Regions from separate parts of the Massilia timonae genome, predicted to be linked through region 1. Evidence: predicted binding sites of a transcription regulator. Region 1 holds the regulator's gene; the other holds the start of a gene.
What was found. The regulator FliA, encoded in region 1, starts transcription of late flagellar genes. The targets are predictions, from matches to a motif close to CTAAAGTTTNNNNNNNNNNNGCCGNTA.
Positions count from the first base shown of each region.

Region 2: a site for FliA is predicted at 1,773-1,799, ahead of LO55_RS00330 (flagellar protein FliT). Genes of this name have one in related genera too.

Region 1 covers NZ_JRYB01000001.1:2,816,023-2,824,753, forward strand. The annotation lists gene flhF (flagellar biosynthesis GTPase FlhF) at 1-1,074, shown strand, start outside; gene LO55_RS12105 (MinD/ParA family ATP-binding protein) at 1,067-1,888, shown strand; gene LO55_RS12110 (RNA polymerase sigma factor FliA) at 1,935-2,663, shown strand; gene LO55_RS12115 (flagellar motor protein) at 2,645-3,388, shown strand; gene motD (flagellar motor protein MotD) at 3,403-4,158, shown strand; gene LO55_RS12125 (hypothetical protein) at 4,257-4,760, shown strand; gene LO55_RS12130 (M35 family metalloendopeptidase) at 4,820-5,869, opposite strand; gene LO55_RS12135 (EAL domain-containing protein) at 6,179-8,731, shown strand, end outside.
Region 2 covers NZ_JRYB01000001.1:67,764-76,494, forward strand. The annotation lists gene LO55_RS00315 (AI-2E family transporter) at 1-703, shown strand, start outside; gene LO55_RS00320 (CsbD family protein) at 806-982, opposite strand; gene LO55_RS00325 (class I SAM-dependent DNA methyltransferase) at 1,055-1,684, opposite strand; gene LO55_RS00330 (flagellar protein FliT) at 1,852-2,133, shown strand; gene LO55_RS00335 (FimV/HubP-related protein) at 2,481-3,584, opposite strand; gene fumC (class II fumarate hydratase) at 3,674-5,068, shown strand; gene LO55_RS00345 (RNA-binding S4 domain-containing protein) at 5,187-5,399, shown strand; gene LO55_RS00350 (DUF883 family protein) at 5,543-5,827, shown strand; gene LO55_RS00355 (YjfB family protein) at 5,963-6,154, opposite strand; gene mobB (molybdopterin-guanine dinucleotide biosynthesis protein B) at 6,178-6,756, opposite strand; gene LO55_RS00365 (general secretion pathway protein GspB) at 6,743-7,438, opposite strand; gene LO55_RS00370 (AAA family ATPase) at 7,440-8,731, opposite strand, start outside.

The DNA.
Region 1 (8,731 bases):
GCCTACGCGGAAGTGCCCCCGGCCCCGACCTACGCCGAGCGCCGCGCGCCGGCCCCGGAGCCGACCATCGACATGAGCGCCATGACCTCGATGATGAGCGCCGCCATCGCCCAGGCCAAGGAATCGGCCGCCGCCGAGATGAACGGCATGATGAGCGAGATCCGCGCCATGCGCGGCCTGATGGAAACCCAGCTGGCCGAACTGTCGTGGAACGCCACCGCCCAGCGCGAGCCGCACAAGGCGACCGTGCTGCGCGAGATGCTGGCCGCCGGTTTCTCGGCCACCCTGGCGCGCTTCCTGATTGAAAAAATGCCGGCGACCAAGGATGCCGCGGAAGCCATGCGCTGGGTGAAGACCGTGCTGGCGCGTAACCTGACCACCATCGGCAACGAAGACGCGCTGCTGGAGCAGGGCGGCGTGTACGCCCTGGTCGGCCCGACCGGCGTCGGCAAGACCACCACCACCGCCAAGCTGGCCGCGCGCTGCGTGATGCGCCACGGCCCGGACAAGCTGGCCCTGATCACCACCGACGCCTACCGTATCGGCGGCCACGAGCAGCTGCGCATCTACGGCAAGATCCTGGGCGTGATGGTGCACTCGGTGAAGGACGAAGCCGACCTGCGCATCGCCCTGAAGGAATTGCGCAACAAGCACACCGTGCTGATCGACACCATCGGCATGTCGCAGCGCGACCACATGGTGGCCGAGCAGGTCGCCATGCTGTCCGGCTCGGGCGCCGACGTGAAGCGCCTGCTGTGCCTGAACTCGACCTCGACCAACGAAACGCTGAACGAAGTGGTGCGCGCCTACCAGGGCAGCGGCCTGCACGGCGCCATCATGACCAAGATGGACGAAGCCGCATCGATCGGCGGCGTGCTCGACGTCGTGATCCGCCAGAAGCTGAACCTGCACTACATCTCGAACGGCCAGCGCGTGCCGGAAGACCTGCACGTGGCCGACCGCAACCTGCTGGTGGACCGCGCTTTCCGCAACCGCGGCAACGGCGCAAATGAAGCCGACATGCCGCTGATGATGGCTGCGGCACAAGCCGCGCGCGAGGTGAACCGTGGCTAGTTTCGATTTCGACCAGGCCGAAGGCCTGCGCCGCATGCTGCAGGGCCCGCGTCCGCGCGTGGTCACCTTCCTGTCGGCCACGCCTGAAGACGACAAGGGCGCCATGCTGGTCAACCTGGGCGCCTCGCTGGCCCAGACCGGCAACGACGTGCTGATCGTCGACGCCTGCGAAGTGGAATACGGCGTCGCGCGCCGGCTCGGCATGAACCGGCGCGCCTCGCTGCTGCAGGTGGCGCGCCAGGAAAGCGCGTTGAACCAGGTGATCCGCCCGGCGCCGCAAGGCTTTTCGGTGGTGCCGATGGGCGCGCCCGAAACCGCAGCCGAGGCGCGCCGCCTGGGCAATACCTTCGACGTGCTGGCGCTGCAAACCGGCATCGTCATCGTCGACGCCGAGCTCGGCCCGGACGGCGATTTCCCGGTGGCCTCGATGCTCGATTCCGAGATCGTGGTGCAGGTGTCCACCAGCGCGGCGTCTATCACGAACGCCTATGCGCTGATCAAGCGGCTGTCGCAGCAACTGGGCCGGCGCCCATTCGGTATCCTTGTTACCGGTGCGACAGAGGCAGAGGCCAAGGTGGTATACGATAATATGTCAGCAGCAGCAACACGTTACCTTGCCGTCAAGCTCAGTTTCATGGGCTCGGTGCCGGCCGACGAGTATCTGCACCGGGCCGCGCGCCTGGGCCGGGCCGTGGTCGACGCCTTCCCGCTGGCCGGCGCGTCGGTGGCGTTTCGCCAGCTGGCAGGCAAGTTCGCGCTGCACGCCATGCCGCAGTTCGGCAAGCAGGGGAGCGCGGCCCACTTTGGTTCGTAATCGACATCGGCAATAGAAGACACGTAGAGAGAAGACTGACACCAGCATGTACACGGTCAAAGGGAAAGCGGACAAGAATTCTTTGCTGACGGAGCATATGCCGTTGGTAAAGCGTCTTGCTCACCACATGAAGGCCAAGCTGCCGCCTTCGGTGGAGGTGGATGACCTGGTGCAAGCTGGCATGATCGGCCTGCTGGACGCCATCAACCGCTACGAGGACAACCACGGCGCGCAGTTCGAGACCTATGCGGTGCTGCGCATCCGCGGCGCCATGCTCGACGAATTGCGCAGCAGCGACTGGATGCCGCGCAGCACGCGCCAGAACATGCGCAAGGTCGAGACCGCGATGCACGAGCTGCAGCAGCGCCTGGGCCGGCCGCCGAGCGAATCCGAAGTGGCCAAGTCGCTCAAGCTCTCGCTCGAGGATTACCAGGAGATGCTGGCCGACTCGGGCGGCCACCAGCTGGTCTATTACGAAGATTTCCACGACGACGACGGCGACGGCAACTTCCTCGACCGCTACGCGGTGGACGACAGCGACCCCTTGCGCGGCCTGATGGAGACCGACTTCCGCCACGCGGTGATCGAGGCCATCGACAACCTGCCGCCGCGCGAGAAACTGTTGATGGGCTTGTACTACGAAGAGGAATTGAACCTGAAGGAAATCGGCGCCGTCATGGGTGTGAGTGAATCGCGGGTGTCGCAGCTGCACACCCAGGCCGTCGCGCGCCTGCGCACCACTTTGCGAGAGCATATATGGACTGGGCCAGCGTAGGCGGCCTGGTGCTGGCGATCGCCGGCATTTTCCTCGGCTACACGCTCGACGGCGGCAAGTTTGCATCGCTGATGCAGCCGGCCGCCTTCGCCATTGTCGTGGTCGGCACCTTCGGCGCCGTGCTGCTGCAGAGCGAAACCCGCACCTTCCTGCGCGGCCTCGGCATGCTGCGCTGGGTGTTCGTGCCGCCGAAGAACGGGCGCCAGAAACTGTCGCGCGACATCACGCTGTGGAGCCAGTCGGCGCGCCGCGACGGCCTGCTGTCGCTGGAGCAGTACATGAACAAGGCCGACCCGTTCGTGGCCAAGGGCCTGCGCCTGGTGGTGGACGGCATCGCGCCGGACAAGCTGCGCAGCTTGCTGGAACACGAGATCAACGGCTATGAATTCGCCCAGCGCCAAGCGGCGCGCATCTGGGAATCGGCGGCCGGCTATGCGCCGACGATCGGCATCCTGGGCGCCGTGCTGGGCCTGATCCACGTGATGGAAAACCTGTCCGACCCGGCGCGCCTGGGTTCCGGCATCGCGGTCGCCTTCGTGTCGACCGTGTACGGCGTGGGCCTGGCCAACCTGTTCTTCTACCCGGTCGGCAACAAGCTCAAGGCGATCGTCAACGACCGGGTCTCGCAGTACGAGATCCTGGCCGAGGTGTTCGCCGATCTCGCCAGCGGCGACCACGGCCGCGTGGTCGACGAGCGCGTCGCCAGCCTGCTGGCGCGCCACTGACGGCAGGCGACATCATGGCCCGCAAGCGCTACGACGACGACGTCCCGCAAGAGCACCACGAGCGCTGGCTGATCTCGTACGCCGACCTGATCACCTTGCTGTTCGCCTTTTTCGTGGTGATGTACGCGATCTCCATCGTCAACGAAGGCAAGTACCAGGTGCTGTCCGACGCCCTGGGCGACGCCTTCGGCGGACGCGGCGCGGCCACGCAGGTCAATACCAACGTCGAGCCGGTGCTGCCGCTGTCGCACATCATCAACCGCAAGCGCAACGAGGCCGCGCGCCGCGAGCAGGAGCGCATGGGCGTGATGGCGCGCGAGCTGTCGGCGACCCTGCTGCCGCTGGTGAAGTCGGGCCAGGTGCGGGTGACCCAGAACGCGCGCGGCGTCAGCGTCGAGATCAATGCCAGCGTGCTGTTCGAGCAGGGCGAAGCGGCGCTCGACCCGGAGGCGCGCGAAGTGCTGGGCGCCGTGGCCGGCCTGCTCAGGGACGATACCCACCGCATCGAGGTCGAGGGCCATACCGACGACGTGCCGATCGCCAGCCCCGTGTATCCGTCGAACTGGGAACTGTCGACCGCGCGCGCATCGAGCGTGGTGCGCCTGTTCATCGACAACGGCCTGCCGCCGGCGCGCCTGTCGGCGATCGGCTTTGCCGACACGCGGCCGGTGGCGCCGAACACGGACGTGGCCGGGCAGACCCGCAACCGGCGGGTGGCGGTGACCATCCTGGCGGCCTTGCCTGAAACAGGCGGTAACATTCTTCCCTGAACTGCAGCGATAACTCATGTCATAATCGAAAGGCGGTTGCCGTATCAGCGGCAGCCTTTTTTGAACACCATGGTGGCCCCGTGTCGTAAGGAGACGAGATGCATGTCAAACGAAGCATGCCGGCAGCTGTGCTGGCGACGTTGCTGGCGCTGGGCGGCCTGGTCGGCGCGGTCAAGGCCGTGGAGGCCAAGGTGAACGTGCATCACCGGCTCGAGGTCGAGACCGGCGCCAAGTCGGTCAAGGTGCGGGTGCTGATCGAGAACCGCGGCGACCAGTCGGTGTGGATCCCGCGCGAGATCGCCCTGGGCGACGACCTGACCGCCCCGCGCTTCAACCTGCGCACGCCCGAGGAAGAAGTGGCCTATACCGGCCGCATGGTCAAGCGCGCCGCGCCGGGCCCGGCCGACTACCTCGAGGTCAAGCCGCAGACCACGCACCTGAACACGATCGACATCACCCAGGCCTATGCCTTCAAGCCGGGGCAGCACAGCTACGAGATCCGCTATGCCGGGCCGTGGCTGAGTAGCCTGGGCAAGCTCGATGCGGCCAGCATCAAGAGCAGTCCGGCGATTCCGGTGAAGTTTTCGTTTACGCAGCGGTAGAGCCTACTACCTGACCGGTTGGGTGGATGGCTCGGCCGTCCACCCAACCGGTCCGGCCATCATTGCTGCGCAGGCGTATTCTCCCCAAAATACTCATGTGAGTCGGCGTTGTTGATCGCCCGCTCCGGCGCCGTGCGCGCCAGTTCGGCCGCGCCGGCCTGGCCGTACACATGGTCGTCGGTCGCCGCCACCACGTCGAAATGGCTGAGTTCGTGCAGCAGGGTGCCGCCGCGCGAATCGGTGCCGGTCACGGCCGCGGCCCAGAACGCCCTGCACACCCACACGGTGTAGGGCCGCGCCGGGTACACATAGGCGAAATACGGCTCGTCGCAATCGCAGTCGAACTTGACCGGCTTGTTCTCGAACGCGTCCTTGATGGCCGTGAAATTGCTGGTGACCTTGGCGCCGCGCGCGGCGTCGAGGGCGCCGAACCAGGTCGTGTAGCGCTCGCCATATTGCTTGCCGGACGTCAGATAAGCGTGGCTGTCGGCCGTCATCGCGCGGCCCGCGTCCATCGCCGTCACCAGTTGCTCCTGCTGGGCGTTCGAGCAATTGGCGTAGCTCAGGCCGGCCCCGCCCGGTTCCGGCGCCATGGCGGCCGGCTTGGCGCCGCGCGGCAGGCGGCCGTCGACCCAGATGCTGACCGGCTTCGAGACCAGTTCACCGACCACCGCCTGGACGCCGGCGCCCGGCGCCGGCATGGCCGCGCTGTGGTAGCGGATCGTGTAGCTGCCGGTCACGCTCATTTCGTACAGCCGCGACAGCTCGACCGTCTTGCTGAGCGAAGCGCCGGGATCCAGGCGCACGTAGTCCGCCGGACCGGGCGCGGCGCGCTTGATGCGCCGGCCGAGATAGCGCACCGGCTGGCCGTCGCGCCGTACCTCGAACAAGGGCGCCTCCACCCCATCCAGCGGCGTGCGCCAGCGCAGCAGGTGCTGGGCGGCGCCCGACGAATTGGTGAGCGTGACGCGCACCATCACGTCGTCGCCGCGCTCGACGGTGGGCTTCACCGGCGTGACGGTGACGTCGACGGCGGCCGCGGGGCTGCTGGACAACGCCAGCACCAGGGCCGCGGCGGCGGCCGAAGGCAAGAGAGGGTGGGGGGACATGGCGGGCTCCTGAAATGATGACGATTCCCCACTGTCACCCCATCCCTGCGCTGCATCTTGTGCTGGTGCAACGTCCAGCGCTTCTCGACTTAAACCAAGTTAATAGGCCGGCAAACACTAAGACAAATAAACAACAGATCGCCAGTAAGTGACAGACCGCCATGAAGCTATTTGCTATCATGCAACTAAGATATCCAGCAGGTTATTAATTCTTGGTCAAGACGATTGACCAGAGGCGTTTCCCATGATTACCCAGATGAGAAGTGGTACGGCCAGGTCGGTGCGGTTCTTGCAGGCGCGGAGGATTGCATGAGGGAAACCCGGGAAATGATCGACGCCCTCGCACGAGAGATCGGCCTGGACGACGAAGAAATCGCGGCGCGCCGCAGTTTTCTGCAGTTCGACGAGCGCGACGCCGCCGTCCTGCGCGAGGTGCACGCCTTGCTGGACCAGGAGCGCGACACCTTCTCGGACAGTTTTTATGCACACCTGTTGGCCTTCCCGCGCCTGCGCGAGCTGCTGGCCGACAGCGAAACCACCTCACGCCTGCGGCGCGCACAGGCCGGCTACTTCAGCAGCCTGACGGCCGGCGACTACGGCCCGGCCTACATCCACGAGCGCCTGCGCGTGGGCGCCACCCACCAGCGCATCGGGCTCGACCCGAAATGGTATATCGGCGCCTACCGCAAATACCTCTCTGAACTGTCCAGCCTGCTGTGGCAAAAGCTGGACCACGATCCGGCGCGCTTCATCGAGGCCTGGGATGCGGTGCTGAAGGTGGTCTGCTTCGACATGGGGCTGGCGCTGGACACCTATGCCCACGCCGACCAGCGCAATGTGCGCCAGAACCGCGACTACCTGGAACAGGTGATCGACGGCATGCCCGCCGGCCTTGTGGTGGTGGATGCCGACCGCAAGGTGCGCTCGATGAACCGCACGATGGCCGACCTGGTCGGCGCGCCGGAAGAAGCCGCCGCAGCCGGGCACCCGCTCGAGCAATGGCTGCCCGCCCCCGAGCTGGCGGCGCGCGTCGACGAGGCGCTGCGCACCGGCGCGCCGCAGGACAACGTGCTGGTGACGCTGGACGGCCGCGCCGACGGCGTGCGCTACGTCGAGTTCAACATCCGCCGCACCCAGCAGGCGGGCGGCCACATGCTGCTCCTGATCGGCCAGGACGTCACGTTCCGGCGCAAGGCGCGCCTGCGCCTGCAGGAGAGCGAGGAGTTCTTCCGGCTCACCTTCAGCCAGGCCGCGGTGGGCATCGTGCTGCTGGGCCCGGACGGCCGCCTGCTGCGCGTGAACCGCAAGATGGCGCAGATCCTGGGCTACAGCGAAGTGGAGCTGCTGCAGCGCTTTTTCCAGCAACTGACCCATGAAGCCGACCTGCCCGACGAGCTGGCGCTGGTAAAACGCCTGCGCGCCGGAGAAATCGGCGACTACCAGCGCGAGCGGCGCCTGCTGCGGCGCGACGGCACGCCGATCTGGGTGAACATCAGCGTCTCGATGATGCGCGACGCCAACGGCAACCAGCGCTTCATCTCGGTGGTCGAGGACATCTCGCGCCGCAAGAGCGCCGAAGAAGCGCTGCTGCGCATGGCCAACCACGACGCCCTGACCGGCCTGCCGAACCGGGTGCTGCTGCAGGACCGCCTGGCGCAAGCCATCGTGCACGCGCACCGCGCCGGCACGCAGGTGGCGGTGATGTTCATCGACCTGGACCGCTTCAAGCACGTCAACGACAGCCTGGGCCACGACGCCGGCGACAAGATGATCGTCGAGATTGCGCGCCGCCTGGCGAGCAGCCTGCGCGAGAGCGACACGGTGGCGCGCCAGGGCGGCGACGAATTCGTGGTGGTGCTGCCCGAGCTGGGCGGCGAAAACGATGCGGGCAAGGTAGCGCAAAAGCTGCTGGATAACCTGTTCCAGCCGCTGATGCTGTGCGGGCAGGAGGTCTTCCCGACCGGTTCGATCGGCATCGCGATGTATCCGCGCGACGGCCTGGACGCCGCGACCCTGCTCAAGTGCGCCGACAGCGCCATGTACCAGTCAAAAGGCACGGGCGGCAACCACTACAGTTTCTACATGGCCGACATGGGCGCCCAGTCGGTGGAGCACCTGCGCATGGAAGGCGCGCTGCAACGCGCGCTGCAGCGCCAGGAATTCCTGCTGCACTATCAGCCGGTGGTGGACATCGCGAGCGGCAACGTGAGCGGCGTGGAAGCGCTGCTGCGCTGGAAGCCGCACGGCCGGCCGATGGTGGCGCCATCGGACTTCATCCCGCTGGCCGAGGAAACCGGCCTGATCGTGCCGATCGGCGAATGGGTGCTGGAAACCGCGATGGCGCAGCAGGTGGCCTGGCTGCGCCGCGGCCTGCCGCCGGTGCGCGTGAGCGTGAACCTGTCGGCGCGCCAGTTCCTGGGCCAGGACGTGGCCCAGCGCGTGGCCGAGTTGCTGAACAAGACCGGCTGCGATCCGCGCTGGCTGACGCTGGAGATCACCGAGAGCGTGCTGATGCAGAACCCGGCCGCCGCCACCGAAACCATGGCCAGGCTGGCGAACATGGGCGTGCAGCTGGCGATCGACGATTTCGGGACCGGGTATTCGAGCCTGGCGAGCCTGAAGCGCTTCCCGATCCACAGCCTGAAGATCGACCGCTCTTTCGTGAGCGACCTGACCCAGGACGCGGACGACGCCGCGATCGTCAACGCGGTGATCGCGCTGGCGCATTCGATGAAGCTGAACGTGATCGCGGAAGGGGTGGAGACGTCGGAGCAGCTGGCCTTTTTGCACGAGCATGGGTGCGACCAGATGCAGGGGTATTGTTTCAGCAGGCCGGTGGAGCCGCAGGGGATCGAGGTGTTG
Region 2 (8,731 bases), 2.7 Mb from region 1:
CAAGCGCGTCGTCGACGAACTGCCGCCGCCGGAAGACATCGTCAAGCAGATGAGTTCGATGGTGCCGAATGCCGGCCTGTTCTTCACAGGCATCCTGGGCGCCCTCGGCAATGTCGTCATCATCATTTTCGTCGGCATCTATTTTGCCGCCACACCGGGCGTGTATACGGGCGGCTTCATCCGCCTGATCCCGCAACACAAGCGCGGCCGCGCACGCGAAGTCATCGACGAGATGGGCGATTCGCTGGCCAGCTGGCTGGTCGGCAAGGCGGTCTCGATGCTGATCGTCGGCACCACGACCGCGATCGGCCTCTCCCTGCTGGGCGTGCCGCTGGCACTGATCCTGGGCGTCATCGCCGGCCTGCTCGACTTCATTCCCTACCTCGGCCCGATCATGGCCGGCGTCCCGGCGGTGCTGCTGGCGCTGTCGATCAGTCCGGAAATGGCCATGTATGCGCTGCTGTTGTTCGCGGCGATCAATATGCTCGAGGGTTATGTGCTGCAGCCGATGATCGAAGCCAAGGCGATCGAACTGCCGCCCGCGCTGGTGATCGTGATGCAACTGATCTTCGGCACCCTGTTCGGCTTTGCCGGCGTGGCGCTGGCGACGCCGCTGGCCGCCGTGCTGTCGGTGCTGGTCAAGATGCTCTATATAGAAGACGTGCTGGGGGACAGACCGGCGAAGGGGGTTGGGTCGAGTTGACTTGCCTCGTTTCTGGAGTGCCGTGCCGCGGCATTTCAGAGATTGTCGGCGCAAAAATAAAGCCGCGCGATTGCGCGGCTTCGTCATGGGGCGGAAGGCAGATCAGCGGTTGCCTTTGGCGATTTCCTTCATGTCGCCAACTTTCTTCTGGACCTTGCCCTCGGCCTGATTCGACAGGCCTTCGCTCTGCTGCTGGCGGCTGCCGACGGCTTCGCCGACTTTCTGCTGCACCTTTCCGCCAACTTCCTTCGCCTTGCCTTTGACTTGATCCTTGTTCATTGCAATCTCCTTGCCTGTTACGTGGATGAGCCTTGATGGTAAGGATAACTGCCAAGCGGTTCTGTTCGACGCTTAACAAACAGGCTTACGCCACACACTGGCCAACCAGGGCTGCTGCTCGCGCGGCAAGCCGGGCGGACGGTAGTAATGGTGCAGGGCCGTGAAACCGGCCGCGCGCAGGTAGCGTTCCCAGGTGGCGTAGTCGTAATAACTGCCGTAGCGCGGGCCGTTCCAGCCTTCCTGGTTGTCGCCGCGCGGATTCGAACTGAACAGCACGCCGCCCGGCTTGAGCGCGGCGTGCAGATGCGCGAGCACCTGGGGCAAGGCAGCGCTGGGCACATGGAACAGCACGGCGTTGGCGAAAATGCCATCAAAGGTCGCTTGAGGCAAATCAAGGTGTAGGAAGTCTTGATGCCAGACCTCGCAGCCGCTGTAGTCGCGCGCCATGGCGACGAAACGCTCACTGCCGTCGACGCCGATGGCGCGGTGGCCGAGCGTGCTGAAGGCTTTCAAGTCACGCCCCGGGCCGCAGCCCAGGTCGAGGATGGTGTACGGGCTCGGCGACTCGATCGCTTCCAGCAGGGCGGCGATGTTCTGGCTGACGTCGTGGTCGATCGTGCCGGCGAAGAAGGCATCGGCATTGCGCTCGTAATGCGCCAGCGTGCGGCGGGCGATGTCGTCGTGATTGTTATCGTGATCCATGACGACAGTATGCCAGCCGGCGGCGAACGGCTTCGCCGGACATGCTCGCCACGTCAGAAAAAAAATTCAAAAAAATTTCGAAGTCACCCTAAAGTTCCCACAATCCCTGCCGTAATAGAGTCAGACAACCGGCAATCCGGCCGGAGTTTCATTGTTTTGGTGGCAACATGAACGCAAACGAAGTCCTCGCGGTGTACGAAAACCTGGCTGGCCTGACCCGTCAGATGTCGGAAGCCGCCAAGGCCGGCGACTGGAACGAGTTTGCCAACCTGAACGTGGAAGCCAAGGTCGAAGCGCGCAGCGCCGCCGCCGGCATGCCGGCCCTGGAAGGCGCCCAGCGCCTGCGCAAGATCGACCTGCTCAAGCAGCTGATGGCCAACGACCGCGCGATTCGCGACGTGACCGAGCCATTCGATGGCCAGCTGGACCGCGCGCTGCAAGCGCACTGATTCCTGGCGAATCCTGAACCAAGGCACCTGCGGGTGCCTTTTTTGTTGCCGGAACAAGGCGGGGAAAGGTTGAAGCACAAATGACAAGGCGCCCATCGGGCGCCTTGGCTGCCGCCGAGCCAGTGGCTCGGCAGCGAATCGGGTGGAGGGCGATCCCCAGCTATCTGCTGGCGTCGCCTCTTGCCGGTTGCTCCCGGCGTCCACCGCCGCTGCAGGCAAGTGGACTGCTTCCGGTCACAGGCGTTTCATCAACGGTCGTCTGTTGTCGCGCCACGCTATCGGTGGTGGCTGCGCAGACCCTGTGCCGTCTGTGACCTCGTCGATCACAAGTCCAGTATAACGCAAAATCAAAGTTGTGTAGACATTTCCTGTTCAGTCTCGTCCAGCTTCGGCTCGACCGGCTCCTGGCCCGCTTTCTTGCGCGCGAAGCGCTGGCGCAGACGGGTCATCAAGGGCACGCTGGGCATGGGCTGGATCTGCCCTGCCCGCTTGCGACGGCGCACTATCAGGATCGCCGCCCCGGCCAGCGCCAGCACGGCGCCAACGCCGCCGGCGATCCAGCCCCAGGGCGTCGACGCCTCCGGTTCGGGCGCCGGGCGCCGCCGCGCCGGATGCGGCTTGTTCGGATCAAGCGGCCGCGCCCTGCTGACGTCCGCCGGACTGGCGCCAAGCGCCACCTGCAATACCCTCACCTTGTCTTCCAGCTGGCCGATCTGTTCGCGCAATTGCGCATTCTTGTAGTCCAGCGCGGCGCACACGGTCGAGCGGTCGACGTCGGGCGCGGGCGCACAGGCGGCCGGCGTCGCCGGGGCAGCCAGTGGCAGGGGCAGCGCCTGGGGAGCCGGCTTCGGCTCCGCTGCCGGCACTGGCCGGGCTTCCTGTTTCGGTTCCGGTTTGGGCGCGGGCTCGGGCTTCTGCTTCGGCGCCGCCTCGATTTTCGCGACGACCGGCTTGGGCGTTGGCGCCGGGCGCGGCCGTGGCGGCGGCCTGGCCACGACTGGGGCGGCCGGCGCTGGCGTATCGGCCACGACCGGCGCCGGCATCCTGACCGGCGCCGGCGGCGGTGGATTCGGATTCGCCGCCATCGACAAGGTAACCAGGCGCACGTCGCGCTGAACGCCATCGGCCAATTCCAGGTACAGATGCAGGCGGTTTGACTCAACCGGGGCCAGCGACGTCACGTGCAGGAACTGGCGGCCATCGCGCTGCGTCACAGTCATGTTGAGTGTCGACAGCACGTGCGGCATGCCGATATTGGCGCCGCGGTAGACGTTCGGATGGGCCAGGCGCACCTGCACCGGCGTCGCCGGGGCGTTGAGCATGGTCAGTTCGATGTCGGCCACGAGCTGCTGGCCGATATACGACGCGACCCGCGCTTCGCCCGGTTCGGCTGCGCCGGCAGCGCCAGAGAGTAGCGCGCAAGTGATGATCAAGGGGAGGCGGCTAGCCATAAGGAATACCGAGAGTGAAGCCCAAGCGTAATTAACGGACATTGCGATAAACTCTTTAATCCCAGCCCCCTCGTACAACAGGAATGTCTATGGAAAACAGGATTGAGAAGGACAGCTTTGGCCCGATCGACGTGCCCGCCGATCGTCTTTGGGGTGCGCAGACCCAGCGCTCGCTCCACCATTTCCACATCTCCACCGAGCGCATGGCGCCCGAGCTGGTCGCGGCGCTGGCCCAGGTCAAGCGCGCGGCGGCGGCGGTCAACCGCTCGCTCGGCAAGCTTTCCAGCGACAAGGCCGACGCCATCATCCGGGCTGCCGACGAAGTGCTCGAGGGCCGCCATCCGGCCGAATTCCCGCTCGCCGTGTGGCAGACGGGCTCGGGCACGCAGAGCAATATGAACATGAACGAAGTGCTGGCCAACCGCGGCTCCGAGCTGCTGGGCGGCGCGCGCGGCGAAGGCCGCCTGCTGCACCCGAACGACCACGTCAACATGGGCCAATCGTCGAACGACATCTTCCCGACCGCCATGCACGTGGCCGCCGCCTGGGCCCTGGCCAAGGAGGTATTGCCCGCGCTGGCCCAGCTGCGCGGCACCCTGCTGCGCAAGTCGCGCGACTTCGAGCCGATCGTCAAGATCGGCCGCACCCACCTGCAGGATGCGACGCCGCTGACCCTGGGCCAGGAATTCTCCGGCTACGTGGCCCAGCTCGACTATGCCGAGCAGCAGCTCAAGTCCGCCCTGCCCGGCCTGCTGCTGCTGGCCGCCGGCGGAACCGCCGTGGGCACCGGCCTGAATGCCCACCCCGAGTTCGCCCCGCGCATCGCAGCCGAGCTCGGCTCGCGCACCGGCCTGTCGTTCAAGACCGCGCCGAACAAGTTCATGGCCCTGGCCGCCCACGACGCCATGGTCGCCGCCCACGGCGCCTTCAAGACCCTGGCCACCGCCCTCATGAAGATCGCCAACGACGTGCGCTGGATGGCGTCCGGCCCCCGCTCGGGCCTGGGCGAGATCACCATCCCCGAGAACGAGCCGGGCAGCTCGATCATGCCGGGCAAGGTCAATCCGACCCAATGCGAGGCGCTCACCATGCTGTGCTGCCAGGTGTTCGGCAACGACGTCGCCATCACGGTCGGCGGCTCCCAGGGCAATTTCGAGCTCAATGTGTTCAAGCCCATGATCGTCCACAACTTCCTGCAAAGCGCGCGCCTGCTGGCCGACGGCATGCGCTCCTTCGACACGCATTGCGCCCAGGGCATCGAGCCGAACCGCGCCCGCATCGGCGAGCTGATGGAAAAATCGCTGATGCTGGTGACTGCGCTGGCGCCGCACATCGGGTATGATCGCGCCGCGCAGATCGCCAAGAAGGCATCGACGGACGGCCTGACCTTGCGCCAGGCCGCCCTGCAGAGCGGCTTCGTCGACGAACAGCAGTTCGACCAGTGGATCGTGCCGATCGACATGACGCATCCGGATCCGGTGTAAGCCGGACGGCGAGACGGCGTGTACCGGGTGCCGGCACGGCGCCACCGGACGCTGCTACATGCGCTTCAAATAGGCGGCCTCATCAATCGTACGCCGCCTTCACCAACCCGAGGATAGAATGCAAAAAATAGTTTTCGATTTGACATCAGAATTCGTCGAGGTCAATCAGCTGCTGAAGCTGGTCGGCCTGGTCGACAGCGGCGGCGCCGGCAAGAACATGGTCGCCAGCGGCGTGGTGTCGGTCGATGGACGACAGGAACTCCGCAAAACGGCGAAAATCCGCAGTGGCCAGACCGTCTCGGTCGGCGACCTGCGCATCACCGTGCAGTAAGCTGTTGGCGCCCGCGAGCCGGGCTGATAGTGCAAGAAATGGGGCGCCGGAACGGCGGCCTTATGTTTGCGCACTAACAAACAGAGCGGGGCTTCCTTGTTTATATTTTAAGACGTCACTCATACGGCTTAGAGGTGAAGGCGATGGAAACCCCGGAACACAGCGCACAAACGCAGGAGCAATTGATTGGCGACCTGCGCCTCGTGATCGAAAACGCGGAAGAACTGCTCAAGAATACCGATCACTATTCCAGCGCCCTGTACCAGAACGCGCGCGCCAAGCTGTCGCTCGCCCTGGAAGCGGCCAATGAAGAACTGTCCCGTTTCGAGGATGCGCAGCTGGAGCGCATGATGGCCGCCACCCGCGCCGCCAATGACCGTTACAACGACAGGTCGGGCGAAGAACGCATCCTGCGCGCCTTCCACTGATCGACGACAGCAAAAACCCGGCATCGAGGCCGGGTTTCAAAAGGCAAGACACAATCCCATGTGATCTTCGACCCGGCTTTCGCGCTCGAGTTCGCGCCGGATGCAGCGACGATCCCGGGTCGTTCAAGCCCGGGTTCAAGCTTTCGTATTGATCGTATTGCCCAGGTGGGGCGGCAGGTTTTGCGGCTGTGGCAGCGCGTCGAGCAACTGGGCGGCCGACGCCGCCTGGATGTCTATGGATTTCTTGAGCATGGACACGCCCACTTCCTGACGGATACCGGTTTCGGCCATGCTGGTTGCAAGCTTGGCAATGTTCGTGACGTCCATACACTTCTCCAGAAAAAGACTTGTCAGTCTTTAACGGCCTCATCGACCAGAACTTGAGGCTGCATCTTTAACCATCCGCAAACCCAGTCCACCACCCGCCCCAGGTCGTTCAAGTCGAGCCAGGCGAGTCCGGCGCGCGCGTCCGCCGGCCGCGCCGCGTCCGAGAGCACGGCCAGGATCGTGACATCGTCCTGGAACAGCGGCGGCTTGCCCAGGCTCGGGCGATGTACCTCGAGCTTGGGCAACGATTCCCATTTATACCCTTCGACCAGGGTCAGGTCGGCCGGCGACAGCCGCGCCAGCAACGCTTCCAGTCCCGGCTCTGGCTCCGCGCGCAGCTCGCGCATGATGGCAATGCGGTAAGGCGAGGCGATCATCACCTCGGCCGCCCCGGCCAGGCGCAGGCGCGCGCTGTCCTTGCGCGGCGGCTCGAGTTCGATGTCATGGTGGCTGTGCTTGACGATATTGACCCGCAAGCCATCCTGCGCCAGGCGCGCGACCAGCCCTTCCAGCAAGGTGGTCTTGCCGCTGCCCGACCAGCCCACCACGCCCAGGACCGGACCCGGCCCCTGCGCCGACCGCGGCGCTTCAGTACGCGACACGGTAGCGGGTTCCCCGGTAGTTCATCACGGCCGCCTTCGGCATCAGGCGCTCGAGCACCAGGCCGGGCGCCACTTCCTCGCCTTCGCGGCGCAGCGTCTTATCGACCAGCAGCAAGCTCTCGCCCGGCGTCGGCGAATAGATATAGCCGCCGAAGCTCACTTGCGGGATCTCGCGCCTGACCGACTCGGGCAATTGCTGCAGGGTGCGCAGGTTTTCCTCGCCGGCCGGCTGGGCCGCCGCCACGGGCGCCGGCGCCAAAGCGGCCGGCGTTTCGGAAAGCGGCGCCTCGGCCACCCGCACCGGCGGCGGCGGCTCGGCTGCCCTGGCCTGCGCCGGCTTCGCGGCCACCGGCGCGGCTTCGCGCGGCGCCGGCGCCGGCGCCGGCGCGGCAGGCGGCGCGGCAGCCGCCGCGGGCGCGGGAGCAGGCGCAGGTGCGGGGGCCGGCGCAGACACCGGCGCCGCCGCCAGCCGCACCGGCTGTTCGCCCGTGTGACGCACCCACAGCAAGGCGGCCGCCGCCACCAGCACGCCCAGGCCGAGGCCGACGATGAGATGGCGCCGGCTCCCGTCCCGGGCGCGATCCGGGGCCGCGTACATCGGCGGCGGCGCATGGATGGTCGGGGCGTTGCCCAGCTGGCGTTCGGCCTGGGCCTTCTTGAGTGCTTCGAGGATGTACGACATATCAGTTTCCCGTCACCGGACCGGCCATCAGGCGCGGCTCGGCCACGCCGGACAGCTGGTTGAGGCGCATATAGGTGCGCGGCCCGGCCACGCCGTCCGCCTTCAGGTCCTGGGCCGCCTGGAAGGCGCGCAGCCATTCCTGGGTACGCGCCGCCAGAGGCTGGTCGAGCGCCGGCGCGGTCGTCTTGTTCAGGCCGGCCAGGCGCTGGGCGATCCAGTCGACGTCGGGACCACGGTCGCCCTGCCCCACGACGTCGCGAAACGCGCCCGGCATGCGCCAGAAGGTCGTGAACTCGCCGCCGAAGCGCGCGACGAAGGCGGGAATGGTAACCCGCTGGCGGCGTCCGCCCACCGCGAGCAGCACGCTGTCCTGGTCCATCCCGACCAGCACCGCATACCCGGTGCGCGGGCCGTCGTGCAGGGTGACCACGGCCGGACGGTCCAGCAGGCGCAGTTCGTACAGGCCGCCACGGCCCTGGTGGCAGCGCAGGTTGGCGCGCTGGGCCGCCTCGCAGGTTGCCTTCGGGCTGGATCCGGCAATGCCGGCGAACGACGGCCCCCACAGGGCCGCCAGCGCGCGCAGCGCATCGTTCTCGCTCTTGCCGGCCGCAAAATCGGCGCCCGCCACCGGCGCGGCCTGGATCGACGCCGGCGACGGCCTGGCCGCCACCTGTGTCACGACGGCCGGCGCCGCCTGTGCGCTGGCCGGCTGCGCCTGCTGCTGATGCGGCAGCATCTGCCAGGCCGCGGCGCTGATCGCCACCCCAGCCAGCGCCCCGCCCGCCAGCAGCGGCCAGCGCCGCGGCTTGCGTGACGCCGGCTCACCGGCAAACACTTCCTCGGCCGACTTGAGCAAAATGGCGCGCGTGACGTGCGGGCTGTTCTCGACATAGGCGCCCAGCAGCGCGCGGTCGCACAGCAGGTTGATCCGGCGCGGCACGCCATGCGTCAGGCGGTGCACCACAGGCGTCAGCCCTGGTGGGAACGGCATCCCGGCCGCCCCGGACACCGCCAGCCGGTGCGCGATATAGGCCCCGGTTTCCTGCTCGGACAGCGGCCCCAGGTGGTAGCGCGCGATCACGCGCTGCGCCAGCTGCTCCAGCTCCGGGCGCGCCAGCATGGTGCGCAGCTCGGGCTGGCCGATCAGGATGATCTGCAGCAGCTTGCGCTCGCTGGTCTCGAGATTGGTCAACAGGCGCAACTGCTCGAGCACCTCGCTCGACAGGTTCTGGGCCTCGTCGATCACGAGCACATTGTTCAAGCCCTGGGCATGCGATTCGAGCAAATAGCGGT